Regions from separate parts of the Pseudomonas sp. M20 genome, predicted to be linked through region 2. Evidence: riboswitches for the same ligand, from Rfam matches in the RefSeq annotation. Region 2 holds a riboswitch; each other region holds the start of a gene.
What was found. Region 2 has a riboswitch for cobalamin ahead of ACI514_RS13610 (ABC transporter substrate-binding protein). Riboswitches for the same ligand answer to the same signal wherever they lie in the genome.
Positions count from the first base shown of each region.

Region 1 (7,373 bases), 270 kb from region 2:
GTAATCACGGCCGAACAGGTTCTCTACCAGCACGCTTACGCGGTGTTGGTGGACGTTGTCGAGGTAGCGATAAGCGTCGGCGTCGACCACTGAATAGTTGCCGTATTCGACTTGCTTCGAGCTTTTGATGTCGCGAATGTAGCGCATCGCAGCGCCGGCACCCCACAGGCGGTTTTCCGATTCATAACCCACCCGCGAGCGGGCGAAAAAGCTTGGAATGTCGTTGATCGTCACACCGGTGCGCGACTCGGTGAGGTTGCGCGTCATGTCCGCTTGCAGGCTCCACTGATCGTTGAGCGCCAGTTTGGCGTCGGCCTCGAAACCGCGCATCTGGATCGTGCCTTCACCGTTGACCCACTGAATGCCGTCGAGGGTGATCAAGTCGTCGATCTTGCGTTTGAACAGGGTCACGCTGGCGCTGAATTCGCGATCGAGCAAGAAGCCTTTGTAGTCGACACCGAGTTCAACGTTGCGGCTTTTTTCCGGTTTGAGATTACGGTTGCCGATCTCGTCGCCCGGTTCGTTGACGAACAGTTGCTCGGCGTTCGGCAGTTTGTAAGCGCTGCCGTACTGACCGCGCACCGACCAGTTGTCATTCAGGTCATACAGCGAAGTGAGCATGCCGACCGTGGCACTGTCGCCGCCGCTCATGGCTTCATGACGCACGCCGATGCTCGGGTGCCAGTCGGGCAGGGCGTCGATCTGCGGGCGCAATTGCGTGTAGAACGCATGGGCTTCAGCCTTGTCGTTGTCGATGATCAGCACATCGTCCTGGCCCTTGAACCACTGGTTGTCGGTGCCGAACACCAGCACATGGCCGCCGGGCAGTTCAGCCTTGCCTTCGGCCTGCACACCCCAATCGGTGAAGCCCCAATAGTCGTTGTGGTTAATGACTTTGGTGCCACCGCCGACGACGTTGTTGACCCGCGTGTAGCGCGTGTCCCAGTCGTTGATATGCCCTTTGACAAAGTAGCTCAGGCGCTCATTGATGGTCTGCTCGAAGGTCGCCGTGGCGATCTGTTGCACGCGGTCGTTGGTGGTGTTGTGGTTGTCGACCGGGCGGGCGAAGTCGAGGTTGGCGTCGGCGTATTGGTAGAACAGTTCCAGCCGCGCATCCTCGCCGAACGACTGAATGGCCTTGCCGCCAAACGTGGTGACTTCGTAGGCGCGGCGCTTCTCGCTGATGTTTTTCATGTCGCGGTTGCGATAGGGCTGGTAACCGTCGGAAACGTTGTGGCTGACATACGCCAGCAGACCGAGATCGCCGAAACCGTTCGTGAAGATGTTCTCGACGCGCGCGTCTTCGGTGGTGCCGCCGAAACTGTCGGCGCCCAGATTCACTTCGCCAGAGGTTTTGCGCGATTGCGGGCTGCGGGTGACGATGTTGATCACGCCGGAAACGGCCTGAGTGCCGAACAACAGACTCTGGCCACCCTTGAGCACTTCGATGCGCTCGATAGCGTTGGCCGGCAGGGTGTCCAGATAGAGGCCGCCGTACAGGCGATTGTTCAATCGAACGCCGTCGAGCAGGATCAGCGTGTCGTCGTTGCGCCCGCCGAGCAGCGAATAGGTGCCGTAGTCGAACGGGCCGTTTTTCGGCGCTACGTACAAGCCGGGAATGAACATCTGCATGACGCGGCTGACATCGGCGCTGGGGCCGGCGCGTTCGATCTGCTCGCGGCTGACGATCTCGACCTTGCTGCCGAACTTCGCCATCTCGGCGACAGTGGTGGACTCCACCGACGGTGCAGAAACGATTTGCTGATTGAGTTCCAGCGGCGCGTCGTCGGCCAGCAGCAGTGGGCTGAACAGGCAGCCGCACAAAAGGGTTGGAGCAGAAGTGTTGAAAGGTCGAATCATTGTCTTCTCGAAAAGGATCTTCGCAGAAGAGCATGCAAGAGAAGGCATCGCGCACAGCCAATACCGGCCCATGCCCGCCCACCGCAGGATTTTGCCAAACGAAATTCCAGGCCGGTCTCCGGGCTCGCGCGTATCGAGGCTTTCACCTTCCCATGGCCGTCTGGCCACAGTGGTGTATCGAAAGCATCACGCGCATACCGTTGCGGGGGCAGCACCGGACTGGTTCGAAAAGAACGTACCGGTTTCCCGTTTCACCCCATGCACGGCGGCATGGGACACCTGAAACTGGCCGGCATCTGAACATTCGACAGACCGTTCGTCAACTTGCCGATGAGTGCTCCTCAATCTGGATCTGCCAGTACCACCTATGGACGCCTGAGCGATCGCTTTGATCTGAATGGCTTGCCGACGTTCGGCCCTATATCCTGCACGCCTGTGTGATGGAATGACTTAGGGAAGAATTGCATGCCGTTCAGGGTGATGGTGGTCGGTGGTTACGGAAATTTCGGCAGCATCGTGTGCCGGCATCTGGCGTTGATGCCGCAGATCGGCCTGGTACTCTCCGGCCGTGATCCGCAAAAATTGCAGCGCAAAGTCGATGAACTGAATGGTCAATCGGGCAATGTCTGCGAAGGCTGGTGCGGCGATGCCATGGGCGCCGATTTCAAAGACGCATTGCGGGCGCTGAACATTCAGTTGGTCGTCCACACCGGCGGGCCGTTTCAGGGGCAATCCTATGCCGTCGCCGAGAGCTGCATCGACGCGGGCGTGAACTACTGCGATCTGGCCGACTGCCGAACTTTCGTCAATGGCATCGACGTGCTCGATGCGCGGGCGAAACTGGCCGGCGTGGCGATTCTCAGCGGTTGCAGTTCGGTCCCAACGCTGTCGTCGGCAATCATCGATGAACAGCGCCAGCGCTTTTCCCGCATCGACTCGATCGAACACGGCATTTCCTCATCGGCGAAAATGCCGGGGCTGTCGACCATCGAAGGCGTACTCGCCTATGCCGGCAAGCCGATCAAACAGCTGAAGAACGGCAAGGTGCATGAAGTGTCCGGCTGGCTGGACCTGACCTTGCGCAAAATGCCGCAGATGGGCACCCGGCTGCTGGCCAACGTCGATGTCCCGGACATGGACATCTTCGCCAGCCGTTATGGCGCGCAGACCCTGAAGTTCAAGGCCGGCGCCGGGCTGAAACTCGGCGGCATCGCCAACGGCTTGCTGGCGCAGGCTCTCAAGGTGGGGCTGGTGCGCGACCATGCGCTGTGGGCCGGCAGACTGCATCGACTGGGCCTGCGCTTCGAGCGTTTCGGCGATGGCAAAAGCGCGATGTACATCGACGTTCGGGGCCTTGGGTTTGACGGCAAACCGCTGTCGATGACCGCGCAACTCACCGCCCTGAACGACAAAGGCCCGGAAATCCCCAGCTGCGCCGCCGTCGCCCTGGCAACAAAAATGGCTTCGGGCTACGTACCGGCCGCCGGCGCCCGACCGTGCGTGGGCGAAATCAGCGTCGCCGAGTACATGGCCGCGATCAACGACCCGGCCAACCTGAGTCTGGTCGTGAACTTCTCGGACGGGCAGCGCTGACATGCTCTACCTGTGCCTGAAATACCTGCACATCATCGCCGCGATTTTTTTGTTCGGTTTCGGCATGGGCTCCTACCTCTACCTGATCGCCGCCAGCCGCACGCGCAACCCGCAAGTGATCGCCCACGTCGCGCGCATGGTCGTCGGCTTCGACACGTGGATCACCACGCCGGCCGGTTTCGTGCAGATCATCACCGGTTATCTGCTGATGCGGCTTTCTGGGCTGAGCATGAGTACCGAGTGGGTGCTGATGTCGCTGATCATCTTCTTCTGCGTCGGCTCGCTGTGGTTGCCGGTGCTGCTGTTGCAGAAACGCCTGTGCGTGATGGCGGCGAGTGCGAACGAAGTGGGCGCGGCGCTGGATGAGCAGTATCAAGCCGTGTACCGGAAATGGTTCTGGATGGGCGTGATGGGTTTTGCCGGAATGTTTGTCATCGTGCTGATGATGGTCACGAAGATGACGCCGGTGCAGTTGTTCAGCTTTCTGGTGTAGGTGCTGCGGCTTTCAGGAAGCGCTGTTCATGGTCCGGAGTGGGTAGCAGGCAGGTGTCGTATTTACCGAACAGGCGATAGCGGTTTAGCGCGATACGGTCGTAGGCCCAGTCGCGCAGGCTGCGGGGGAAAACGCGCAGCAACTGCAACGGTTGCCAGCGGGCGGGTAATTGGCGGATGACTTCGAAGAAGGCGTCGGAACGTTCCCAGTAGTGGCGGTCGCGGATGACGGCCATGGTGTCGAATTGGTCGATGGGGAGGCCGGCCCATGCCAGAAGCTCCTGACCCTCGGGGGATTGCACGGCGGCCAGACGTACGCGGTGTTGGTGGTCGTGGCGGATCAGGAAGCGTGCCCAGCCGTTGCAGAGTTTGCAGACGCCGTCGAACAGGACCACGGATTCGCCGGGATTGAGGAGCGGGGCGGCGGTAGGGCGGGTTTTTGAGGTGGGCATGGGGTTGGGTTCGGGAGAGTCTGGAATGTTGCGATCATAGCCTTAGAAGTTGCTGTCTGCGAATGGCCGTACCTGGCAAGAACCGGCGGGGGGGGGGGAACTCATCGCTCCGTGACAAACATCAAGTCGGGCCAAGTCTCACGCCACGCTTTGGCTCGAATGCGGTCCAGAAACATGGCATGTTTTTCGATTCTGAATCGCTCTGTTGGCCGCACCACCAGCGAGAACAGATCTTCCAGCCCGAACGGCGCCAAAACCTCTATCTCATCGTGATGATCAAGTCTGGCAGCGACGGCGGTTGCGGTTTCGGGCCAATAGGTCATTGCATCGGCAGCGGAGCGATAGGGAGCATCGGCGTTGCGCAAGTGCATTCGAGCCTGATTTTTTACAGACCAGTTCAATTCGCTACAGAGGCTCGATAGTGTGCCTTCCAGTGTCGAATCGGTTGCGCACTGGCACGTGCCGGGTCGAACCAGATGATATCGATATCTGCGCGCAGCGCTGAAGACTGGCGCTGATGCAGATGATCCCACACCAGGCTGCGCACGAAGCCGGCGCCAATCCAGCAGTCCGGCAAGTTCAGATCGCGAGCTATGCGCAGGATTTTCATCCTTACAGGATTCTGAGTGAGCAGGGTTTTTAGCTGTGCTTCGTGCTGCATTGGGGTTTTCTCATTGCGCTTGGTCATTTGATCTTGTCAAAGGTAGCCACAATCGTGCCATTCGATGAATGCTTTCGACTGTTTTTGGCCAGAAGCGGATCGTCGTGAATGTCCGCTTTCGGCCAAAAGCAGACGTTCGATCTCGACTTATAGCTACCCAAAGCGTTCGCCCCGAGTGGTCGCGGATCCTTGATTCGTAAACAGTTCGGCACTCTAGCGTTGTATAGGCGGAAGCGGCCCGACGAACATAACCTTTAGCCGATCCTTTCCGATTACACGCGCTAACTCTGCGATAACGCAATACATGAATATCAGCGTGATGAGCAAAATCTGCACCGCCCAAAAACGAGGCCAGTTCATCGAAGCCCATAACAGGGAGTTCGCTTCCATGAGGTTCGGGGCTTCTTTCCAGTAGTCGTAGAGCCGCTCCAGATAGTGGACGATCAGCGCCACCAATGCATACATGAGTGTCTTCCAGATAATATTCCAGAGCAGCGGCTTATCGGGGAAACGGTTGATGAAGGGCAGCATATCCGCGACCAAGACAGACTTTCCGAGTATGAGGGCCGCAATCAGCACCGAGGCTGAAACCGGAAGATCGACCCCAGACCCTTTGATCATAAGTGAACGAATCAATGCGACTATATGCAAGATAACGAAAAAGAAGATGGTGGGTGGAAGCACTTTCAGGAATTCATGTTTGACCTTTTTCATCACAGCGCTCATTTCGACGTCCTTTGGAAGTCAATAAATCCGCTTTGCACCAAGACAAAAAGTGTTCAAACACTCAAGGCATGGTTTTGATCGTCCTCAGAACCGCCACGTCGCACCACCACCGATGATGTGCAACGCGGCGTTCTTATAGGTGCCCGATAAGGTGGTGTCCGAACGTGACTTGGTCTGATCCACATCCATGTCGCCTAGCCACACAAGTGTGTAAGCCGCATGTAAGTCCAGTCCGTCGTCGATCTGGTAATTGATCCCGGTCGCAACACGCCAAGCGTCGCCCATCGGGTTATCGACGGTTCGGTCTTTATCCTCCACGGCCGAACTGTCATAGCCTAGGCCCACGCTCCAACGCAGGCGCGGCGTGGCCTGATACTGGGTACCGATCGAGGCGTGCCAAGTGTCTTTGTACTGGCGGTTGGCAGTTCGACTGACGTCGGCGGCATTGGCGTCGACCTCCACGCCGATTTCGCCGAACTCACTCCAGTCCTGCCAACCGAGGCTGCCCAGAAGTTTCCATTGTGGATCAAGGTCGTGGGCAATACTGAGCAGCACGGTTTGCGGCACCGACATGTCCAGTTCCAGTGAGTCGACATCCAAGCGCCGTAAAGCGGCATTGATGATCGGATTGTCGACTTTGCGCACGCTGGGACTGTCCTTGAATTCCAAATCGATCTTGCTGGTGTAAGCCAGGCCAATCTGCGTGCGTTCGCTCAAGCGATAGAGCAGGCCAAGATTGATGCCGGCACCGACGTCGGTGTCCTTGTATTCGAGTTGACCATCTGGACTGTCGCGCAGTCCGAGCAGGTTATTGTTGATCGCCGTTTCATTGCGGTAATAGGCGTACATGATGCGTGGGCCGATGCCAATGGACAGATCATCTGTGAACTTGTGCGCTAATGTCGGCTGGAATGACACACCAATGATCGCCGCTTCCTGGTTGAAGTAGCGGCCAGCCCAATCGTCATCGTAATCCAGAGCCAGACCGAAGTTACCGTACATGCCAAAGCCGATGGCCGAACGATCGTCGATCTGGTGGCTGACGAAGAAACTGGCGCCCGGCAAATAATGCAGGGCGTTGCCGCCTTCGTTGCCATTGAATTGGTTGTTGCTGTCACGAGAGAACCGCATGTCACCGAGGATCAACTGCCCATTGGCGCTGATCTGGGTGCCCTTTAGCTCTGTAAGGCCGGCGGGGTTGCTCATGAGTACGCTAGGATCGGTGGCCATTGCGGCGGCCCCGGCATTGGCAAGGCCGTTACCTTCTTGACCAGCCTCGTAAATCAGAATGCCCCCAGCCCACGTATTGCCGGCGAGCAAGCCCAGGCTGAGTGCCAAGAAAGAAACCTGGAAACGGCGAGCGTAGCGGCTTGTGTGCATGACGCGTCCTCTGCGAAACCTTGACCCAAACGCTTTTCGTTAGAACGGCCACCTGCGTGACACCAGTCTTGGCAGGTTCAGGTCAGGTGGCCGTAGTTGGCGCTATTTCTTCAACTGCTCATAAGACTTGACCATGTCCCGTGCCCAGACATCGAGCACTGCTTTGAAGTCTTTGGCCTCCAGAACCTGCGCGGAGTTGTCGAGATCAG
Region 1 covers NZ_CP173611.1:2,804,859-2,812,231, reverse strand. Annotated here, with positions in the region: gene ACI514_RS12550 (TonB-dependent receptor plug domain-containing protein) at 1-1,860, opposite strand, end outside; cobalamin riboswitch at 1,952-2,158, opposite strand; gene ACI514_RS12545 (saccharopine dehydrogenase family protein) at 2,326-3,453, shown strand; gene ACI514_RS12540 (DUF2269 family protein) at 3,455-3,946, shown strand; gene ACI514_RS12535 (thiol-disulfide oxidoreductase DCC family protein) at 3,930-4,397, opposite strand; partial or broken gene ACI514_RS12530 (nucleotidyltransferase family protein) at 4,499-5,058, opposite strand; gene ACI514_RS12525 (hypothetical protein) at 5,272-5,784, opposite strand; gene ACI514_RS12520 (OmpP1/FadL family transporter) at 5,869-7,164, opposite strand; gene ACI514_RS12515 (DUF3313 domain-containing protein) at 7,267-7,373, opposite strand, start outside.
Region 1: linked by a shared signal. The riboswitch ahead of ACI514_RS12550 (TonB-dependent receptor plug domain-containing protein) and the one ahead of ACI514_RS13610 (ABC transporter substrate-binding protein) in region 2 are both predicted to bind cobalamin.

Region 2 (7,373 bases):
ACGTCTGGATCGCGTGGCCGATATCGCCCAAGGTGGCGCCTGGCTTGACCACGCGAATCCCCGCGCACATGGCGTCATAGGTAGTCTTGATCAGATGCTGCGCCTCAGGTGTCGCCTCGCCGACCACGTACATGCGGCTGGTGTCGCCGAACCAGCCATCCTTGATCACCGCGATATCGAGATTGACGATGTCGCCATCCTTCAACGGTGTGCCCGACGGAATGCCATGGCAGACCACGTCATTGACCGACGCGCAGACGGTTTTCGGAAAGCCGTGATAGCCGACGTTGGCCGGCACGGCTTTCTGCACCTTGACGATGTAGTCGTTGCACAGTTGATCGAGCTGATCGGTGGTCACGCCCGCCTTCACATGGGGCACCAGCATCGCCAGTACTTCAGCGGCAAGTTTGCCGGCAGCGCGCGATTGGGCGATGTCGGCCGGGGTGTTGATCTTGATCTGGTTTCTCATGCGCTGACGGCTTCCTGAGTCAGTTGTTGCAAATCCAGCCCACCGTTCTGTTCGGCGCGGATCAGCAAGCGGCAAATGGCGCTGTGGTCGAGGTTGGGGTGCAGTTCGGCGAGCATGCCGATGCGCATCCAGTGTTCAGCCTGCGCGTTGATCGAGCGGCTGAGGGCGTTGCTGGAGATCCGCAGGTTCTCGTGCATGTCCTCTGAAATCTTTACGATACCCATATATGAATCCGATACGATGTGTATATGGATCGTATATTAGCCAACCTCTATTAAAAATTGCAAATACGACCCTTGGAGGAGCTGCCGAAGGCTGCGATCTTTTGATCTTGCTCTCCAAAAACAAAGTCAAAAGATCGCAGCCTTCGGCAGCTCCTACAGGGATTTCGCTGAATTTTGGGCAAAAAAAAGCTGCCAAAACCGGCAGCAAAAACTTTAAGAACACGCGATGTATTGGCCTCAGCATAGACGCCGGATAATGACAGTGTCATGACAGCCGCACATTCATTGAGCCGCCCCTGCCCCGTCATCAGGATGTCATCAAGATCACGGCAAAATCCTCGCAAACCGTCTCGCGCCTCCCGACGGGCGCTTTGCAAGGATTCCCATGAAAGACGACGCCTCGCTGTTTGCCGCCATCGACCTGGGTTCGAATGCCTTTCGCCTGATGATCGGCCAGTCGGTGCGCAGTCGAAAGGGCTTGCAGATTCAGGAAGTGAAAACCCTGCGTGAGCCGGTGCGCCTCGCCGAAGGATTTGACGGTGGCGCGCTGGACGCGTTGGCGCTGGATCGCGGCTGGCAGGCGTTGGCGCGGTTCGGCAAAAAACTGCGCGGTTTCGAGGCCGGCCGGGTGCGCGCGGTGGCCACCAGCGCGGTGCGTGAAGCGGACAACGCGCTTCTGTTTCTCGCCAGTGCCGAACGGCATCTGGGCTTTCCCATCGACGTCATTTGCGGCCATGAAGAGGCGCGGCTGGTCTACGCCGGCGTGACTCACGCCTTGCCAAGCGCTGAAGACCTGCGCCTGGTGGTCGACATCGGCGGTGGCTCCACAGAGCTGATCCTCGGTCAGGGTGCGCAACCGTTGCTCACCGAAAGCATCGCCATCGGCAGCGGCACCTTGAGCACGCGCTTTTTTCGCGGCGGCGATGTGTCCGCCGGCGCGCTGCAGGAAGCCGAACGCTTCGCCATCCTGCAGTTTGAAAAAGTTGCCCGGCGTTACCGTGCTCAGGGTTGGCAGCAAACCATCGGCTCTTCCGGCACTGCGCGCATGCTCGCCAAAGTGCTCAAGGCCAACCACCTGAATGACTTCGGCCAGGACGGCATCACCTACGGCGGGCTACTACGCCTGTCGCTGCTGCTGTTGAAAGTGAACAACGTCCAGCAACTGAAACTGACCGGTCTGCAAGCGCACCGCCAGAGCATTCTGCCCGGTGGTCTGGTGCTGATGCTGGCGGCGTTCAAAGTGTTCGGCATCGCGCAGATGGTGCCCTCCGAACCGGGTCTGCGTTTGGGCGTATTGCACGGTTTGATGAGCCAGCACTAATCCGCGCCACGACAGATTCGTCTCCCCTTCAGCGGCTCGATCGACTAACATGCCGCCGCTGGTTCCCGAACGGGACTAACAGGGAATCCGAGGTGCTTGCACAGCATTGATCGGAACTGCCCCCGCAACTGTAGGTGCCGAGCCTGCTCCACGACTGCCACTGGGTGAACCCCGGGAAGGCCGGAGCCAGGCGATGACGCATCAGTCAGGAGACCTGCCGGCACAGTGACTACTAACCGGCGGGGTGTCCGGGAAGGACATCGTGCCGTGCGCGTCTTTGTTTGCTGCCCGGCCTTGCGCGGTTGCCCTGACTGCGTTCGAAGATGTGTTTCCGATCCGTACTCTCCCGCTCCCCGTACGGTTCCCTCGGAGACTGCCCCATGCTGCTGCCCCGCATCGCCACCCTCATTACCGGCCTGAGCCTTTGCGCCATGGCGCAGGCGGCCCCGACGGCCTATCCACTGACGATCGACAACTGCGGCAGCACCCTGACCTTCCAGCACGCACCGATGCGCACCGTGACCATCGGCCAGGCCGGCACGGAAATGCTCTACGCCATGGGCCTGAGCGATAAAGTCGTCGGCACCTCACTGTGGTTCAACAATGTGCTGGCCAAGTACAAAGCGCAGGACGACAAGATCCAGCGCCTGGCCGACAACGAGCCGAGTTTCGAATCGGTGATCGGCAAGCGCCCGGAACTGGTTGCCGTTGAACTGGAGTGGATGGTCGGCCCACAAGGTGCGGTGGGCACCCGCGAGCAGTTTCATGAACTTAAGATTCCGACCTACCTGCTGCCCTCCGATTGTGAGGCCAAGGACAACCTCGTCGGCGCCGATGGCACGCGACTGGCGCCGTTTCGCATCGAGACGATTTACAAAAGCGTGAGCCAACTGGCGCAGATCTTCGATGTTCAGGAGCATGGCCAGCAACTTAACGACGAGCTCAAGGCCAGCCTCGCCAAATCGATTGCCACCGCCCAAGGCAAACAGCTGAAGGACGCCAGCGCGCTGGTCTGGTTTTCCAGTGCACAAATGGACATCGAGCCGTTCGTGGCCGGGCACAAAGGCGTTCCCGATTTCATGCTCAGCACCCTCGGCGTGCGTAACGTGGTGGCGTCCGATGAAGAGTGGCCAACGGTCGGCTGGGAAACCATCGCCAAAGCCAATCCGACCTTCCTCGTCATCGCGCGCATGGACCGTCGGCGCTTCCCCGCTGACGACTATGAAAAGAAACTCGCCTTCCTGCGCAGCGACCCGGTGACACGCAACATGGACGCGGTGAAACACAACCGCATCATCATTCTCGACGCCATGGCCATGCAGGCGAGCCTGCGCATGTTCGACGGCATCGAGCAACTGGCCACGGCCATCAACGGCTATGACCTGTCGCAATGAGTGCCAGCCTGATCCGCACGTTACTGGCCCTGGCGACGCTGTTGATTGCAGTGGTTGCTGGCGTGGCCATTGGTGAGACGTCGATTGAACCTAGCGTGGTGATGCAAGTACTGGCGAACAAATTGTGCGGCGCCGGGTACGCGCTGGATCCTATCGATGAAGGCATCGTCTGGAACTACCGCCTGACCCGCGCACTGGTCGCGGCCGCGTGCGGTGCCGGTCTGGCGACGTGCGGGGTGATTTTGCAGTCGCTGTTGCGCAACCCGTTGGCCGATCCGTATCTGCTGGGGATTTCTGCCGGCGCCTCGACCGGAGCGGTGATGGTGGCGCTGCTCGGTGTTGGCGCCGGGATGATCTCGCTGTCAGTCGGTGCCTTCGCCGGCGCGGTCACGGCGTTCGTGTTGGTGATTCTGCTGGCGCGGGTCAGCGGTTCGGCCAGCGGCACCGGGCAGATCATTCTTGCCGGGATCGCCGGCTCGCAGCTGTTCAACGCGCTCACGGCGTTTCTGATCACCCGCTCGGCCAGTTCCGAGCAGGCACGCGGGATCATGTTCTGGCTGCTGGGCAATCTTGGCGGCGTGCGCTGGCCGTCGGTATGGCTGGCGGTGCCGGTGGCCGTGTTCGGTTTGGTCGTGTGCCTGTGGCATCGTCGCGCGCTGGATGCGTTTACCTTTGGTGCGGATTCGGCGGCATCCCTCGGCATTCCGGTGCGACGTGTGCAGATTTTGTTGATTGGCTGCGCGGCGCTGGTGACGGCGGTGATGGTGTCGATTGTCGGTTCGATCGGTTTTGTCGGGTTGGTGATTCCCCACGCCGCACGGCTGTTGCTCGGCACCGGGCATGCACGTTTGCTGCCGGCCAGTGCGTTGGGCGGCGCGGTGTTTCTGATTGCTGCCGATGTGTTGTCGCGCACCTTGATCAAGGGCCAGGTGATTCCGGTCGGGGTGATTACCGCGCTGGTCGGCGCGCCGGTGTTTGCCCTGATTCTGGTGGGTCGGAGATCGGCGCGATGAGCAGTGTTTTGAGTTGTTCTGGTCTGAGCTTCAAAGTGCGCGGCGCCGAGTTGCTCAACGGTGTCAGCCTTGAGGTTCAGCGTGGCGAAACCCTGGGCATCGTCGGGCCGAATGGATCCGGCAAATCCACCCTGCTTAAACTGCTGGCCGGGCTGCGCGAACCGAGCGCTGGCGAGGTCCTGCTCGAAGGTCAGCGCTTGGGCAAAATGGCCCGGCGCAGCATTGCGCAAAAGCTTGCGGTGGTCGAACAACAGGCCGACACCGACGACGGCATTCGCGTGTTCGATGCGGTGGCGTTGGGGCGCACGCCTTGGCTGTCGGCGCTGCAACCATGGTCGGCGGCGGACGACGCGATTGTTCAGCAGGCGCTGAACGACGTTGACGCCATGCACCTGCGCACGCGTCTCTGGCGCAGTCTGTCCGGCGGCGAGCGGCAGCGGGTGCACATTGCTCGGGCATTGGCGCAGCGACCGCAAATTCTATTGTTGGATGAGCCAGCCAACCACCTCGACATTCAGCATCAACTGACCATCCTCAATGTGGTGCAAGCGTTGCCGGTGACCACGCTGATCGCATTGCATGACCTTAATCAGGCGTTGAAATGTGATCGTCTGGCGGTGCTGGAGCGCGGGCGACTGGTGGCGCTGGGCGAACCGTTGGAGGTGCTGACACCACAGCGGTTACACGAGACTTTCGGGGTCAGGGCGCATTATCTGACGGACCCGTTTGATGGGGCGCAGATTCTCAGATTTCACTCATGACGTTGTGCATGTGGGTTGTTTGCCAGACCGGGTCAGCGTCGACATCGATTATCTCGAAGCCCTGCCGCTGCCAGAACTCGATGGCCCCCGGCAGAAACGGATGGGTGTGCAGGTAGATCACCTCGACTCCGTCGGCGAGTGCCAGGTCTTTGAGTGATCGATATATCGCACCGGCCAGCCCTGAGCGGCGCTGCGATGGCAGGACAAACAGACGGACGATTTCCACCACTTCAAGGTCCGGATAGGGCAAGTGCGGGAAGCGCCGGTCGTAAGGGAGATAGCCGATGGACGCGACGATGTGCCCTTCATGGCGAGCAATCAGAAAGCGCCCTGCCCCACGCAGATAAACCTCGGCAAAACGCGCCAGATCGTCAGGCATACCGGTCGCGCTGAGCTTGGGAAAAAGCTCGGCACGGGCCTTTAGAACAAAATCCAGAACTTCAGGAATGTCTGCGTCGGACACAGTCTGGATAACGGGTTGATCACTCATTTAGCGGCAAATACCTGAACTGCGGCTGACTACAGTAGCAACAGCTTTTCGGCGATGCCATGAGAATTCCCGTTTCTGAAAATACATACACAACCCCTGTAGGAGTGAGCCTGCTCGCGATAGCGGTGTGTCAGTCACCGATGAGTTGACTGACACACCGCTATCGCGAGCAGGCTCACTCCTACAAGGGGTTGTGTTTATTCAGGTGGTTAAGGTGTCAGGCCAACTCTTTACGCAATTGCCGGGCGGCAGTAACCATGTGCACCAGCGCCGCTTCCGTCTCCGGCCAGCCACGGGTTTTCAAACCGCAATCCGGGTTGACCCATAGGCGCTCAGCCGGAATCCGCTTGGCAGCCTTGCGCAGCAGATTAGCCATTTCCGAAGCGTCCGGAATGCGTGGCGAGTGGATGTCGTAGACGCCCGGGCCGATGTCGTTCGGGTAAGCGAAGGCTTCGAACGCCTCCAGCAATTCCATGTCCGAGCGCGAAGTCTCGATGGTGATCACGTCGGCATCCATCGCCGCGATGGATTCGATCACATCGTTGAACTCGCTGTAGCACATGTGCGTGTGGATCTGCGTTTCGTCGCGCACGCCCGAGGCGCACAGGCGGAACACTTCCGTCGCCCAGTCCAGATACTGCTGCCACTGCGCCTGACGCAACGGCAGCCCCTCACGGAAGGCCGCTTCGTCGATCTGCACGATCTTGATGCCGGCGGCCTCCAGATCGACCACTTCATCGCGGATCGCCAAGGCCAGTTGTCGGGCCTGCACTTCGCGGCTCACGTCTTCACGCGGGAACGACCACATCAGCATGGTCACCGGGCCGGTCAGCATGCCTTTCATGACTTTGTCGGTCAGGCCTTGGGCGTAGCGGATCCACTCGACAGTCATGGCTTTCGGGCGGCTGAGGTCACCGAAGATCGCCGCCGGTTTAACGCAACGCGAACCGTAACTTTGTACCCAGCCAAAACGGGTAAACACATAACCGTCGAGCTGCTCGGCGAAGTATTCGACCATGTCATTGCGCTCGGCTTCACCGTGCACCAGCACATCGAGGCCCAGACGCTCCTGGATTTCCACTGCGTGACGGATCTCGCTGTGCATGGCTTCGGTGTATTCGGCTTTGGTCAGCTTGCCCTGTTTGAACGACTGACGAGCGAGGCGGATCGACGCGGTTTGCGGGAACGAACCGATCGTCGTGGTCGGGAACAGCGGCAGGTCCAGGCCAGCGCGCTGTTTGGCAATGCGCTGGGCGAACAGCGACTGACGCTGACTGTCCTTGGCCGTGATAGCGGTAACCCGAGCCTGAACGGCAGGCTTGTGAATACGTGGCGACGCCGCGCGGGCGGCCTGCACCGAACGGCTTTCGGTCAGGGCACGCAGCACATTCGGCGCTTCCGGTTGGTTGACGGCTTGGGCCAGCACCGCCACTTCTTCGCACTTCTGTACGGCAAAGGCCAGCCAGCTTTTCAACTCGGCATCGAGCTTGTCTTCACGGCCCAGATCCACCGGGCTGTGCAGCAACGAACAGGACGGCGCCACCCACAAGCGATCACCCAAACGTTCATGGGCATGCTGCAACGTTGCCAGGGCATTTTCCAGATCGCAGCGCCAGACGTTACGGCCATTGACCACGCCCAAGGACAACACTTTATAGGCCGGCAGACGATCAAGAATGGTCGGGTATTGCTCTGGTGCGC
Region 2 covers NZ_CP173611.1:3,079,623-3,086,995, forward strand. Annotated here, with positions in the region: gene map (type I methionyl aminopeptidase) at 1-469, opposite strand, end outside; gene ACI514_RS13600 (ParD-like family protein) at 466-693, opposite strand; gene ACI514_RS13605 (Ppx/GppA family phosphatase) at 1,079-2,014, shown strand; cobalamin riboswitch at 2,057-2,251, shown strand; gene ACI514_RS13610 (ABC transporter substrate-binding protein) at 2,395-3,408, shown strand; gene ACI514_RS13615 (iron ABC transporter permease) at 3,417-4,421, shown strand; gene ACI514_RS13620 (ABC transporter ATP-binding protein) at 4,418-5,182, shown strand; gene ACI514_RS13625 (GNAT family N-acetyltransferase) at 5,166-5,672, opposite strand; gene metE (5-methyltetrahydropteroyltriglutamate--homocysteine S-methyltransferase) at 5,890-7,373, opposite strand, start outside.

Region 3 (7,373 bases), 740 kb from region 2:
GCCGGCGAACCCGCGCCTTCGACCATCACCAACGGATACGCCGCGCTGAGCCGTTCGTGGGACGCGAGCACCGCTTTCATCGCGATGGCTTTGTAGTCGTGATACGCCACGGCATTCATCGACGTTACCGCGCGGCCATGAATGATCACTTGCGCGCCGATATCGCTGTTGGGCTTGAGCAGCACCGGATTCATGTCGGTGTGCGGTTCAAGAAACGCTGCTTGCGCCTGCACCGCTTGCGCGCGGCCGATCTCACCGCCATCGGCGGTCACGGCGCTGTTGAGCGCCATGTTCTGTGGCTTGAACGGTACGACCGCCACGCCTTGACGCGTCGCCCAGCGGCACAGCGCCGTCACCAGTGTGCTTTTACCGGCATCGGAGGTGGTGCCCTGCACCATCAGGGTGGTCATGCGTGATCCTTGGCAAAAGCGCTTAAAGCGTGTTCGAGACGCGCCTCTTCAGCCGCGTCGGCGGGCAGGCCAAAACGCAAACTGCTGTTGTGAGTGAAGATGCGCAGGAGAATGCCGCGACGGGCCATGAACCCGTGCATCGCTTCGGCATGCTCGGTGATCAGCCACTGGAACAGCGCGCAGCCGCCCTGCGGCTTGAAGCCGTAGCGTTCAAGCAGCGCCGCCAGCCGCTCACTGGCCTCATCACTGCGAATCCGTTGGCGTGTGTGCCCTTCAGTGTCTTGCAGACACGCTTGCCCGAGCACCCGCGTCGGCCCACTCACCGCCCAAGGCCCGACCTGTTCGGCGAGCAGCTTGAGCAACTTGCGCTCGGCCAGGACAAAGCCCAGACGCACCCCGGCCAGACCGAAAAACTTGCCGAACGAACGCAACACGATCAGCCCGACTTGATGGGCATGCGGCGCCAGACTCAGTTGTGGCGTGTTATCCATGAAAGCTTCATCGACCACCAGCCAGCCACCGCGCCGGGCGAGCCGCGCATGCCAGTCGAGCAATCGCGCCGGGGTCAGGCTCAGGCCGGTCGGGTTGTTCGGGTTGACCACCACCAGCACGTCGAGGCTGTCGAGAAAGAATTCGACTTCCTGCTCCAGCACTTCGCGCACGATGTAACCGCTGCGCCGCCAAGCTTCGGCGTGTTCGGCATAACACGGCGACAACACACCGACCTTGCCGGCCCGACGCAAACGCGGCAGCAACTGAATGGCCATCTGCGAACCGGCCACCGGCAGCACTTGCGCGGCACCGTAGTAATCGCACGCAGCTTGCTCCAGGCCGTCGTCGGTTTCCGGCAGGCGCGCCCAGGCGCGCAGCGGGATTTCCGGGATCGGAAATGGCCATGGCGCGAGGCCGCTGGACAGGTCGAGCCAGTCCGCCTCGGCAATGCCGTAATCGTGTGCAGCCTTGCGCAGCCGGCCACCGTGCTCAAGCATAGAATTCAGCCCCCACGCAGAGAATCAGCAGCCATAACCATACGCCGCGCTGGACCAATTGCCAGCCACGGTCAATGGAATCTGCATCGGCGGGAACGCCTTCACCCAGTTGCGGACGGTCGTGAAGTTCGCCGTGGTAAATCGCCGGCCCACCTAATTCCACGCCCAGCGCACCGGCGCCAGCCGCCATCACCGGGCCAGCGTTGGGGCTGTCCCACTTCGGCGCCTGGGTGCGCCAGCACTTCAGTGCAAGTCGGGTTTTGCCCAGCAGTGCGTAGGTCAACGCCACCAGACGCGCAGGAATGTAGTTCAACACGTCGTCGATTTTCGCCGCCGCCCAGCCGAAACGTTCGAAGCGTTCGTTGCGATAGCCCCACATCGCATCGAGCGTGTTGCTCAAGCGATAGAGGACCACGCCCGGCGCACCGGCCACGACAAACCAGAACAACGCGGCAAACACCGCATCACTGCCGTTTTCCAGCACCGACTCAGTTGCAGCGCGAGCGACCGCCGTGCTGTCGAGTTCATCGGTCTGGCGGCTGACCAGATAGCCGACACGCTTGCGCGCCTCTTCCTGATCATCTGCGCGCAAAGCAGCGGCCACCGGCGCCACATGCTCGCCGAGGCTGCGCATGCCGAGGGCGCAATACAATGCAAGAATCTCGACGACCCAGCCCACGTACGGTGCCCAGGAAAATGCGGTGGCGAGCAAGGTCAGCGGCAGCACCGCGATCACCCACGCGGTGACGCCGTGGCTGCGCCAGCCCCGGCCACCGGCGTTGAAACGTTGCTCGATGCGCCCGGCAAAATTGCCGAAAGCCACCAGCGGATGCCAGCGTTTCGGTTCACCGAGCAGCGCATCCAGCGCCACCGCGGCGACACTCAACAACGCCACACTCATTGACTCACTCCCCAATAATTTTCGTACAGCAACTCATTGAGCGGACGCGCCTGCGCCCACCCTTCGAGTACCAGCATCGGCGCCGGATAGAATTCCTTGACCGGGCCCAGACATAAAACAGCGAGAGGCTTGGCGCCTTCGGGCAACTTCAACAGGTCAGCGAGTGCCTGTGGCTCGAATAGTGAAACCCAGCCCATGCCCAGGCCTTCGGCGCGCGAGGCCAGCCACAGATTCTGGATCGCGCAGGACAGCGAGGCCATGTCCATTTCCGGCAGCGTGCGACGACCGAAAATGTGCTTTTCGCGATCGTCCATCAACGCGGCGACCAGCACTTCGGCGCACTCATGGATACCCTCGACCTTGAGTTTCATGAACTCGTCGCTGCGCTCGCCGAGGGCTTCGGCGGTGCGGATGCGTTCTTCTTCGACGAGGTTCTGGATCTGCCCGCGTAAAGTTCGGTCGCTGATGCGAATGAAGCGCCAAGGCTGCATCAGGCCGACGCTTGGGGCCTGGTGGGCGGCTTCCAAAAGTCGGCGCAACAGCTCCGGCTCGACGCTGCCGCCGGTGAAATGGCGCATGTCGCGGCGCTCGGCGATGGCTCTATAAACCGCTTCGCGCTCGGCTTCGGAAAATGTGTTGTCGGTCATGGCCTCTTCGCGAGCAAGCTCGCTCCCACATTGGACGGGGTGCTTGCTCAAGAAACGCAATCCCCTGTGGGAGCGAGCTTGCTCGCGAAGGCGGCCTCACGGTCTGGCGCAAACAATGCGGCAATCGCATTCGGATTCGAGGGAAAATAGAAGTGCACATAAGAGGCCGTCATCCGCCCTTCCCGATAAACCGCCTCGGCGCCACGCCCACCATTCGGGCTCAAGCCACGGGCAATCGGCGTCAGTTCGGTGGCGGTCAGGGAGTGATGATAGGTGTGACCGCGCAGCGAACCTTCCGGCAGATCCACCGCTTGCAACGCCAACGCCGCCAGACGCTTCTGCATCACCGCATCGCCCTCAAGCAGTCCGACCAGTTCGGTACGAGTGCCTTCAACGTCCGTCAAAGAGTCGAGCAAATACAACATGCCGCCACATTCAGCGAGCAACGGTTTCCCCGCCGCATGATGCGCACGAATCGCCTCAAGCATCGCGGTGTTCTGCGACAATGCAACATGGTGCAATTCCGGATAACCGCCGGGCAGATACAAGCTATCCGCCTCAGGCAAGTGCGTATCGCGGATCGGCGAGAAGAAACTCAACTCAGCGCCCATCGCACGCAGCAGATCCAGACTCGCGCCATAAGTGAAGGCAAACGCCTCATCACGCGCAACGGCAATGCGCACATCCTTCAGCAGCGGCTCGACAGCTATCACGTCAGGCGCGGCGAACTCAACCGCCGGTGGCAGCGCTACCTCGCAACTGCTGGCCAATGCATCGGCAGCGGCGTCGAGACGCACATCGAGGTCATTCAATTCGCTAGCCTGCACGAGGCCGAGGTGACGACTCGGCAATTCGATGCCAGTCTCACGCGACAACGCACCGTACCAGCGCAAACCTTCAGTCAGGCTGCCTTCGAGCAATTGCGCATGGCGCAAAGTGCCAACACGATTGGCCAGCACGCCGGCAAATGGCAAATCCGGCTGATACTTCGCCAGGCCCAGCGCCAACGCACCAAAAGTCTGCGCCATCGCCGTCCCATCAATCACGCCAAGCACCGGCACACCGAAGTGCCGCGCCAGATCGGCGCTGGACGGCGTGCCGTCAAACAGGCCCATCACGCCTTCGATCAGAATCAGATCCGCCTCGGCAGCGGCGTCCCACAACAGGCGACGACTTTCCTGCTCACCGACCATCCACATGTCCAGTTGATACACCGGCGCACCGCTGGCGCGTTCGAGGATCATCGGGTCGAGAAAGTCCGGGCCGCATTTGAACACGCGCACTTTGCGCCCCTGATTGCGATGCAAACGGGCGAGCGCGGCGGTGACGGTGGTCTTGCCCTGACCGGAAGCCGGCGCGGCGATGAGCACCGCCGGGCAGTGACGTGGTTGATTCAAAGTTCGACGCCTTTCTGCGCTTTGATGCCGGCCTGAAAGGCGTGTTTGAGCATGCCCATTTCGGTGACCGTGTCGCCCATTTCGATCATTTCCGGCTTGGCCGCGCGACCGGTGACGATCACGTGCTGCATCGGCGGACGCGCCTGCAGATCGCTGAGTACCTGATCGAGATCGAGGTAGCCGTGTTTGAGGGCGATGTTCAATTCATCGAGCACCACCAGACCGATCGACGGATCACGCAGCAGTTCGCGCGAGACTGCCCACGCGGCTTCGGCAGCGGCGATGTCGCGCTGACGATCCTGGGTTTCCCAAGTGAAGCCTTCGCCCATCACATGGAAGCGAACTTGCTCGGGGAAGCGGCGGAAAAACAGTTCTTCACCGGTGCTGTTGCGGCCCTTGATGAACTGCACCACACCGCACTGCATGCCGTGGCCCATAGCGCGGGCGAGCATGCCGAACGCCGAGCTGCTTTTGCCTTTGCCGTTGCCGGTCAGCACCAGCACCAGGCCACACTCGTCAGGCGAGTTGGCGATGCGTTCGTCGATCACGGCTTTTTTGCGTTGCATACGCGCCAGATGGCGTTCGTCGCGCTCGGGGGAATCAGTCATGGGGGAGCTCTCCGTTGAGGCTGGATAACGGCGGGCAGGCACAAGAATAGACGGCAAAAAGCCTGGCATCGCCCACCGTGATGCCGCTGGATGGATCAGGCCGGTCTCCGGGCTCATGAGCGGCGTTGGCCTGACTGCGCGCCTTCCCGCTTTGAGCAGTGGCATTCGACGCAGTGTTCACTCATTTACCGTTGCGGGGGCAGCGCCGGGATCGTGGTGGTTCTTCGTGCGAAGACAACCCTCACCGGCTTCCCTGTTTCACTCTGTCGACGCAGGTCACAGAGCACCTGAAACAAGCCGCGAAGGTTAGAGGGTTGGGGGTGGAGCGTCAATTAAAGAGGCGGCCATCGAGCGAATAACTGCCGTCGATCAATTCTCTGACGCCAATCTTGTGCCACACTGATACAAGCGATATCAAAGAGCCATGCTTTTTCCGAAACGCCCACTACAACAATAAAGGATGATGACGATGCAAGGCATGATCATCAGCAACCCGCGCCTGGAATTCCTGCGCCCGGTGCTTGAACGCTGGTTTGACTGTATCGACCGTTACAACGCCGTGCGCGGCGACAGCGACACGCCTTACTGGCATGACGAGAAAGCCAATCTCGGATTGCTCTCGGCGGCGGCGTGGATGGCCGAGCTGGTCACTTTGAACGACACTGCCACGCGCAAACAGAACGAAGAAGGCGAGCGCAATGCCCGCGCCGATCTGTTTCTCGCCGGTGCTGAGGACCGCGCTTTCATTCAGGCCACGCAACGCTGGCCAAAGGTTACCAACCTGAATCTGACCCAAGCTCTGCTGGACATCACCAACGATGCCAAACGCATCAGCTATGCCAGCGACCTCAAGCTCGGCTGCCTGTTTGTCGCGCCGCAAAAAGCCCAGCACAGCGCCAGCCCCGAAGAGTTGCAGGACATGGTCGACGATCTGCAAAAGGAACACACCTGTGCCGTCGCCTGGTATTTCCCCTACGCCTACCGCAAATTGCGCAGCGAAGCGGGCAACTATCACCCGGGCATCGCCGTGCTGTTCAAGGAAGCTCGCGGCTGAGCAGTTGAACCATCGGGCTTGCGCCCTCCTCTATGATTAGGAATGCATTCATAGGGAAGATCAGCAATGCGCAAGCCCCAGCTCGTTTTTGTCATCGCCTTCGCCGGAGGACTCGCCGCCTGCGGTGAAACCTCCAGCCTGCAAGTCTCCGACGGCACCGGCCCGTCACCGAAACTCCCCGAACCGAACAAGACCCTGATCCCGACGGTGAACATCGCCCCGGCAATCGGCTGGCCCGCAGGCGGCAAACCGACTGCGGCGGCTGGCACTCAGGTGGCAGCGTTCGCCGAAGGCCTCGATCATCCGCGCTGGCTCTATGTCTTGCCCAATGGCGATGTGCTGGTGGCGGAAACCAACGCCCCGCCAAAGCCTGATGACAGCAGTGGCATTCGCGGCTGGGTGATGAAAAAGGTCATGGGCAAGGCTGGCGCGGGCGTGCCGAGTCCGAACCGCATCACCTTGCTGCGTGACGCCGATCACGATGGCGTGGCTGAGACGCGCACGGTGTTCCTGCAGAACCTCAACTCGCCGTTCGGTATGACGCTGGTCGGCAACGATCTTTACGTCGCTGACACCGATCGCTTGCTGCGCTTCAACTACGAACCCGGCGCGACCGAAATCAAGTCGCAACCAATCAAGGTTGTCGATTTGCCCGGCGGCACGCTGAATCATCACTGGACCAAAAACGTCATCGCCAGCAAAGACGGCAGCAAGCTGTACGTCACGGTCGGCTCGAACAGCAACGTCGGCGAAAATGGTCTGGATAAGGAAGAAGGCCGCGCAGCGATCTGGGAAGTCGATCGGGCGACCGGCAATCACCGCATCTTCGCCTCGGGCATCCGCAACCCCAACGGCCTGGCCTGGGAGCCCAGCAGTGGCGCGTTGTGGACAGCCGTCAACGAGCGTGACGAAATCGGCAGTGATCTGGTGCCGGACTACATCACTTCAGTGAAGGACGGCGGATTCTATGGCTGGCCGTTCAGTTACTACGGTCAGCATGTTGATGTCCGCGTGTCGCCGCAAAACGCGGACCTGGTGGCCAAGGCCATCGCCCCGGATTACGCGGTCGGGCCGCACACCGCCTCGTTGGGCCTGAGCTTCGCCGAGGGCAACACCCTGCCGGCGCAGTTCAAGGAAGGCGCGTTCATCGGCCAGCACGGCTCATGGAACCGCAAACCGCACAGTGGCTACAAAGTGATTTTCGTGCCATTTACCGGCGGCAAGCCGAGCGGCACACCGGTGGATGTGCTGACCGGGTTCCTCGACAAGGACGAGAATGCATTGGGCCGGCCGGTAGGCGTGGTGATTGATCAGCAGGGTGGCTTGCTGGTGGCGGATGATGTTGGCAATAAGGTGTGGCGAGTCTC
Region 3 covers NZ_CP173611.1:3,821,740-3,829,112, forward strand. Annotated here, with positions in the region: gene ACI514_RS16885 (cobyric acid synthase) at 1-410, opposite strand, end outside; gene cobD (threonine-phosphate decarboxylase CobD) at 407-1,399, opposite strand; gene cbiB (adenosylcobinamide-phosphate synthase CbiB) at 1,392-2,300, opposite strand; gene bluB (5,6-dimethylbenzimidazole synthase) at 2,297-2,947, opposite strand; gene ACI514_RS16905 (cobyrinate a,c-diamide synthase) at 2,995-4,344, opposite strand; gene cobO (cob(I)yrinic acid a,c-diamide adenosyltransferase) at 4,341-4,952, opposite strand; cobalamin riboswitch at 5,033-5,258, opposite strand; gene ACI514_RS16915 (hypothetical protein) at 5,422-6,006, shown strand; gene ACI514_RS16920 (PQQ-dependent sugar dehydrogenase) at 6,073-7,373, shown strand, end outside.
Region 3: linked by a shared signal. The riboswitch ahead of cobO (cob(I)yrinic acid a,c-diamide adenosyltransferase) and the one ahead of ACI514_RS13610 (ABC transporter substrate-binding protein) in region 2 are both predicted to bind cobalamin.

Region 4 (7,373 bases), 1.3 Mb from region 2:
CCGAGCCACTGGCCGTCAACAATGCGAGTCGCGCCCGTTGCCGGTAAGCATCATCGAACAATTGCGCGAGCAAACCTTTGGCATCGCTCAAGGCCTGATGGCGGCGGGTCGAGGCGGAGGCATCGACGATCACCAGCCACAATTCATGCGGTGAGCGCGTGCGCAGTTGAAACAGCAGATCTTCGCGCGTTCGAGGCCGCCCGTTGAGTAACGAACCCGGCCAATTCACCGTACCGCTGCGCGCCTTATGGCGCTTGCCTTGGCGTCCGTTGTCCAGCTGTCCGGCGCGGGGTCTGGCATTCGCCCCCGCGTCGGATCGGGGGCGAATGCCTAAGGCTTTTTTGGCCAGCTCGGCACTTCACGGCGAGCGCCGGTGGCAAGAGCAGGCGCCGGCAGGTCGCCCCACTGGCCCTGCCCTTCGCTCGACGAGGCCTGGGTTTCGGCAGGCGACTGGGCAGGTTGCTGCGGACTCGATGGCGCTTGCTCACGCCGACGATGGCGCAGGGCAAACTCGGCCACAGCGTCGATATCCTCTTCGCCAATCTCCTCAGCGCCGCGCCAAGCCGCATGGGCGCGAGCCGCGCGCAACCAGACCAGATCGGCACGCAAACCGTCGACGCCAGCGGCAAAACAACGCTCGGTGATCTGCGCCAGTGCGGCATCGTCCAGCGCAATATTGGCCAAGACAGCGCGAGCATTTTCGCAACGCACACGCAGGGCTTGTTGCTCGGCTTCCCACTGTGCGCAGAACGCTTGCGGATCGCTGTCGAAATCCAGACGCCGACGAATGATTTGCCCGCGCTCGGTCGGTGCGGTGTGGCCACTGAGGGCGACGTTCAGGCCAAAGCGGTCGAGCAGTTGCGGACGCAACTCGCCCTCTTCCGGGTTCATCGTGCCGATCAGCACGAACCTCGCCGAATGCCGATGGGAAATGCCGTCGCGCTCGATCAGATTGGTGCCGCTGGCGGCAACGTCGAGCAGCAGATCAACGAGGTGATCGGGCAGCAGATTGACTTCATCGACGTAGAGTACGCCGCCGTCAGCCTTGGCCAGCACACCTGGTGAGAATTGTGCGCGGCCCTCGCTGAGGGCAGCGTCAAGGTCGAGGGTACCGACCAGACGTTCTTCGGTGGCGCCCAGCGGCAAGGTGACGAATTGACCACTGGCGAGCAGATCAGCCAGGCCACGGGCCAGGGTGGACTTGGCCATGCCGCGCGGGCCTTCGATCAGCACGCCGCCGATTTTTGGGTCGATGGCGGTGAGGCACAGGGCAAGCTTGAGGTCATCGGCGCCGACCACGGCGGAGAGCGGGAAATGTGGGGTGTCGGTCATTTGGGTTTTCTCTGTCGTGGTCGTGGGTGTGCTTGGCGTTGTGGTGTGTCAGTTGGGGTGGCCCTCACCCTAGCCCTCTCCCAGAGGGAGAGGGAACTGATCTGGGTGTTCTTGCAAGTTGCGCCGACCTGAATTATCGAGTTGACTTCGATTCTGAACAGCACACAAATCGGCTCCCTTTCCCCCTCGCCCCCTTGGGGGAGAGGGCTGGGGTGAGGGGGTGACTTTCCTGAGGACGCTACATATCTTCCTCAATATCCAGCAGCAGATTCTCCAGCGCCTCTTTATAAGCCCCCGGTTCCTGCCACATCCCCCGCTGCTGCGCCTCAAGCATCCGCTCGGTCATATCCCGCAGCGCGTGCGGATTATGCTCACGAACAAACTCCCGGGTCGCCGGATCCAGCAGATAAGCATCGGCCAGCAAAGCGTACTGGTGGTCATCGATCAACTGCGTGGTGGCGTCAAACGCAAACAGGTTATCAACCGTCGCCGCCATTTCGAACGCGCCTTTATAGCCGTGGCGCTTAACCCCGTCGATCCATTTCGGATTGGCCGCCCGCGAGCGGATCACCCGGTTCAGCTCTTCTTTGAGCGTGCGAATCTTCGGCAGATCCGGTTGGCTGTGATCGCCGTGATAACTGGCCGTTGCTTCACCGCGCAGGCTTTCCACGGCGGCGAGCATGCCGCCCTGGAACTGGTAATAGTCGTTGGAATCGAGCAGGTCGTGCTCGCGATTGTCCTGATTCTGCAGCACCGCTTGCACTTGACTCAGACGCTGAACGAATTGCTCGCGGGCGGCGGTGCCTTCGTCGGAACCGCCGTAAGCGTAGGCGCCCCAATTCAGATAAACCTCGGCCAGATCGTCGCGGCTCTGCCACAAACGCCCGTCGATAGCGCCCTGCACGCCCGCACCGTAGGCACCGGGCTTGGCCCCGAAGATTCGCCAACCGGCCTGACGCCGCGCCGTTTCTTCATCAAGACCCGATTGCAGCAGAGACTCACGCTCGGCGCGCACTTTTGCCGCCAGCGGATTGAGATCGTCCGGTTCATCCAGTGCCGCTACTGCCTGCACCGCCGCGTCGAACAGACGAATCAGGTTGGCAAACGCATCGCGGAAAAACCCGGAAACTCGCAGCGTGACATCGACGCGCGGGCGGTCGAGCAGACTCAGCGGCAGGATCTCGAAATCGTCGACACGCTGACTGCCGGTAGCCCACACCGGCCGCACGCCCATCAGCGCCATCGCCTGAGCGATATCGTCGCCACCGGTGCGCATGGTTGCCGTGCCCCAGACCGACAAACCGAGCTGGCGCAGGTGATCGCCGTGATCTTGCAGGTGTCGCTCAAGAATCAACGTGGCTGACTGGAAACCGATGCGCCATGCGGTGGTGGTCGGCAGGTTGCGCACGTCCACGGAATAGAAATTGCGGCCAGTCGGTAGCACGTCGAGGCGACCACGGCTGGGCGCACCGCTCGGGCCGGCGGGAACGAATCGGCCGCTGAGGGCGTCGAGCAGGCCGCGCATTTCGGCGGGGCCGCAGGCATCCAGGCGTGGGGCGACGACTTCGCGCAGGTGGTCGATGATTGCGCCGACTTCAGCCCAACGCGGTCCCTGTAGGAGTGAGCCTGCTCGCGATAGCGGTGTGTCAGGCAAATCTGTATCGCATGACACTCCGCTATCGCGAGCAGGCTCACTCCTACAAGGGGATTGCAGCGTCTGGAAAATCAGTTCAGTGGCAAACAGTTCGAGGCGTTCGCGGGTATCGCCAGCGGTGCGCCAGACTTCGTCGCTTTGCGATTGCAGGTGCTCGGGGCGTGGGCCTGCCCATGGATCGGCTAGTGCGCAATCGAGCGGATCGAATCCGAGTTCGAATGCTTTGGCCAGTGCGCGCAGCAGGCTCGATTGCGCGCCCTTCCCGTCTCCGCGTGGAATGCGCAGCAACGCCAGCAACGTATCAATCCGCAAACGCCCCGTCGGTGACTCACCGAAGACGTGCAAGCCATCGCGAATCTGCGATTCCTTCAAATCACACAAATACGTATCGAGACGCGGTAGCCAGATCGCCGCATCAGCATCGCTGTCCAGCCCGGCATCGAGTTGCAGTTCGCGGTCGATCTGCGTTTCGCGCACCAGTTGCAGAATGTCGCGTTGCAACTCGCGGGCACGGCGCGGATCAAGCAGTTGCGCTTCGTAATACTCGTCGGCCAGCAGCTCCAGATTGCGCAGCGGGCCGTAGGTTTCGGCGCGGGTCAGCGGCGGCATCAGGTGGTCGATGATCACCGCTTGCGTGCGCCGCTTGGCCTGGGCGCCCTCGCCCGGGTCGTTGACGATAAACGGATAGATGTTCGGCAGCGGCCCGAGCAACGCATCCGGCCAGCAGTTTTCCGAAAGCCCGACGCCTTTGCCCGGCAGCCATTCAAGGTTGCCGTGCTTGCCGACGTGGATCACGCCGTGCGCGCCGTAGGTATTGCGCAGCCAGAAATAGAACGCCAGATACGCGTGCGGCGGCACCAGATCCGGGTCGTGATAGACCGCACTCGGGTCAACCTGATAACCGCGCGCCGGTTGAATGCCGACGAAGGTCAGGCCGAAGCGCAGACCGGCAATCATCATCCGCCCGTCGCGGCACATTGGATCGTTTTGCGGCGCGCCCCAGCGCTCGATCACTGCGGTTCGATTGGCCTCGGGCAGCGCGTTGAACATCGTCAGGTAAGCGTCCATCGCCAAGCTTTGCTGGCAGGGCCGCAGGTCAATCGTGTCGAGATCGTTGCTGACGCCGCCGAGCAATTGCTGGATCAACTCGGTGCCGCTATTCGGCAGCTCTGCCGTGATCGGATAACCCTCAGCCTGCAACGCGCGAAGAATATTCAGCGCCGCCGCCGGCGTGTCGAGGCCGACGCCGTTGCCGATGCGTCCGTCACGGGTCGGGTAGTTGGCGAGGATCAGCGCGATGCGTTTTTCGCCATTCGGCACCCGCGCCAGATCGATCCAGCGCCGCGCCAGTTCGGCGACAAAATCCATGCGTTCGGGTTGCGCACGATAGCAGACCACATCGGACTGACTGCGCTCACTGCGCCAGGCCAGATCCTTGAAGCTGATCGGCCGGCTGATGATGCGCCCGTCGAGTTCCGGCAAGGCAATGTGCATCGCCAGATCGCGCGGGCCGAGGCCTTGCTCGCTGTCGCGCCAGCCGGGCTCGTTGTCCTGCGCGCAGATCGCCTGGATCACCGGAATATTGCGGCGAAACGGCCGCAGATGCGGCGCTTCGGGGCTGGACTGAGCGAATCCGGTGGTGTTGAGAATCACCCCCGCCTCGACTTCATCCAGCCAATCCTCGACCACCGCCAGGCAGCCGGGTTCTTTCAGACTGGCCACGGCGATCGGCAGCGGATTCAACCCCGCTGCCTGCAAGCGCTGGCAGAACACATCGATGAACGCGGTGTTCGCCGCTTGCAAATGCGAGCGGTAAAACAGCACCGCCGCAACCGGGTTTTCCGGCAGCCATTCGGCTTGCCAGTCACTCAGTGCGGCGCTGGTTTTATTCGGGTGGTAAATCGCCGTGCGCGGCAGGGTCTGCGGTTCTTCCCAGGCGTAATCGCGGGAGAGCCAACGGCTGGCCAGACAGCGGAAGAAATCCAGCGCATTGCCCATGCCGCCCTGACGCAGGAATTGCCAGAGCCGGTCGCGTTCCTCGGCGTTGACGGTGCTCAAGTCGCTGAGTTCCGGATCGGGACGGTCATCGCCCGGTACCAGAATCAACTGCACACCACGCTCGGACAGCTCGACCAGCCGCTCGACACCATAGCGCCAATAGGCAATGCCGCCATGCAGCGAAATCAGAATCACCTTGGCGTGGCGCAGCACTTCATCGACGTACAGATCGACCGAGGCGTGATTCTGCACCTGCATCGGATTGGCCAGACGCAGGCTCGGATAATCTTCCGGCAACTGCTGCGCGGCTTCGGCGAGCAGCGCCAGGCTGGAGTCGCCGCTGCACAGGATCACCAGCTCGGCGGGGGTTTGTCCAAGGTCGGCAATGTTGTCATCCGAGACGAATCCGCCGGGCTGAGTCCTGAGCAGGTGCATGGTTTAAACGCTGAGCGCAGCGCGCAGTTGCGCTTCGAGTTGGGCGGCGTCGAGTTCCTGACCGATCAACACCAGACGCGTGACGCGCGCTTCATCGGCGCCCCACTGACGGTCGAAGTGCTTGTCGAAACGCGTGCCGACGCCTTGAATCAGCAAGCGCATTGGCTTGTTCGGGATGGCGGCGAAACCTTTGACACGGAGGATGCCGTGCTTGACCACCAGTTGCGTCAGGGCGTCGAGCAGCAGGCTTTCATCGGCTTGCGGCAGTTCGATGGAGATCGAATCGAAGGCGTCGTGATCGTGGTCATCGTGGTCGTCATCGCCTTCACCGTGGTGATGATCATGGTGGCTGTGGCGACTGTCGATGTGTTCTTCGGAACCGGCGCCAAGGCCGATCAGCACGTCCAGCGGCAGACGGCCGTTGCTGGCTTCGATGATTTTCACCGCCGGTGGCAGCTCTTCGGCGACTTCAGCGCGCACGCGAGCGAGATCTTCCGGACTGGTCTGGTCGGCCTTGTTGAGAATGACGAGGTCGGCGCTGGCCAGTTGGTCAGCGAACAGTTCGTGCAGCGGCGATTCGTGATCGAGATTCGGATCGAGTTTGCGCTGGGCGTCGACCTGATCCGGGAACGCGGCGAAGGTGCCAGCGGCTACGGCCGGGCTGTCGACCACGGTGATCACCGCGTCAACGGTGCAGGCGCTGCGGATTTCCGGCCACTGGAACGCTTGCACCAGTGGTTTTGGCAGGGCCAGGCCCGAGGTTTCGATGAGGATGTGGTCGAGGTCGCCGCGACGCGCGACCAGTTCGCGCATCACCGGGAAGAATTCTTCCTGAACGGTGCAGCACAGGCAGCCGTTGGCCAGTTCGTAAACGCGGCCGGTGGCTTCTTCTTCGGTGCAGCCGATGGTGCATTGCTTGAGGATTTCACCGTCGATGCCCAACTCGCCAAACTCATTGACGATCACCGCGATACGACGGCCCTGCGCGTTGTCGAGCATGTGCCGCAGCAATGTGGTCTTGCCCGAGCCGAGGAAGCCGGTGACGATGGTGACGGGGAGTTTGGCCAGTGTTTTCATCGGTATGCCCTTTGGCAAGCGGCGGGCATACGGGACGAGAACCGGCAACGCACGTGCGCGCCCGGAGAGTTCGCCACCGGATCACCCCGCCCGGTTGAATTGAGAATCTGTGACGAGGCAGGTCTCCTGGCTGACGGCGTTCAGGCGCTGGGCCTGGCGTTGGCTGCGCCTTCCCGCGGGCTCATCGATTGAGCTGGCAGTGGCGTGGCAGCGAACATCACCGTTCACAGTTGCGGGGGCAGCCGCGGCATTGACCGCGTTCCCTTCTTAGCTTCGGCAACGGCCGAAGAACCTCGAATGCGCAAGGCTACGCATGGCTTGCTTATGGGTCAATGTTTGGATTGGGGGCATATCCGTTGCTGCGGTTTTGGCTGCTGGCGGTTTCGCTCTTACAGCGAGTCCCTTTTTCAAACGCCAAAAAGGAACCAAAAGGCTTTGCCCCGGCGTACGGCACTTCGCTGAGGCTCAGTGTTCCCTCGCTACGGTGTCCATCCGGGGGCATCGCCTACGGTTTGCTTCGCTGCACCTCCTCTCGATGTGTTCGACTTCGTCGAACGGCGCTGCGCGCCTAACCCCGGATGAACACCTTCGCTCGGCCTTCCGAAGGGGTAAAAGATCAAAAACCAAAGCCAAAGCAAGATCACAAGCCAAATCAAAAGCCCCTCACCCTAGCCCTCTCCCAAAGGGAGAGGGGACTGATCGTGGTGTTTGGGAGAGATGCGCCGACTTGAAATACCGAGTCGAACTCAGATTCTGAAACAGATCAAAAGCCCCTCACCCTAGCCCTCTCCCGGAGGGAGAGGGGACTGATTGCGTGGAATGGAAGAGGTACACCGACGTGGAATACCGAGTGGAACGCACATTTTGAAGCACCTAC
Region 4 covers NZ_CP173611.1:1,811,682-1,819,054, reverse strand. Annotated here, with positions in the region: gene ACI514_RS08200 (VWA domain-containing protein) at 1-328, opposite strand, end outside; gene ACI514_RS08195 (ATP-binding protein) at 331-1,332, opposite strand; gene cobN (cobaltochelatase subunit CobN) at 1,571-5,419, opposite strand; gene cobW (cobalamin biosynthesis protein CobW) at 5,423-6,496, opposite strand; cobalamin riboswitch at 6,595-6,807, opposite strand.
Region 4: linked by a shared signal. The riboswitch ahead of cobW (cobalamin biosynthesis protein CobW) and the one ahead of ACI514_RS13610 (ABC transporter substrate-binding protein) in region 2 are both predicted to bind cobalamin.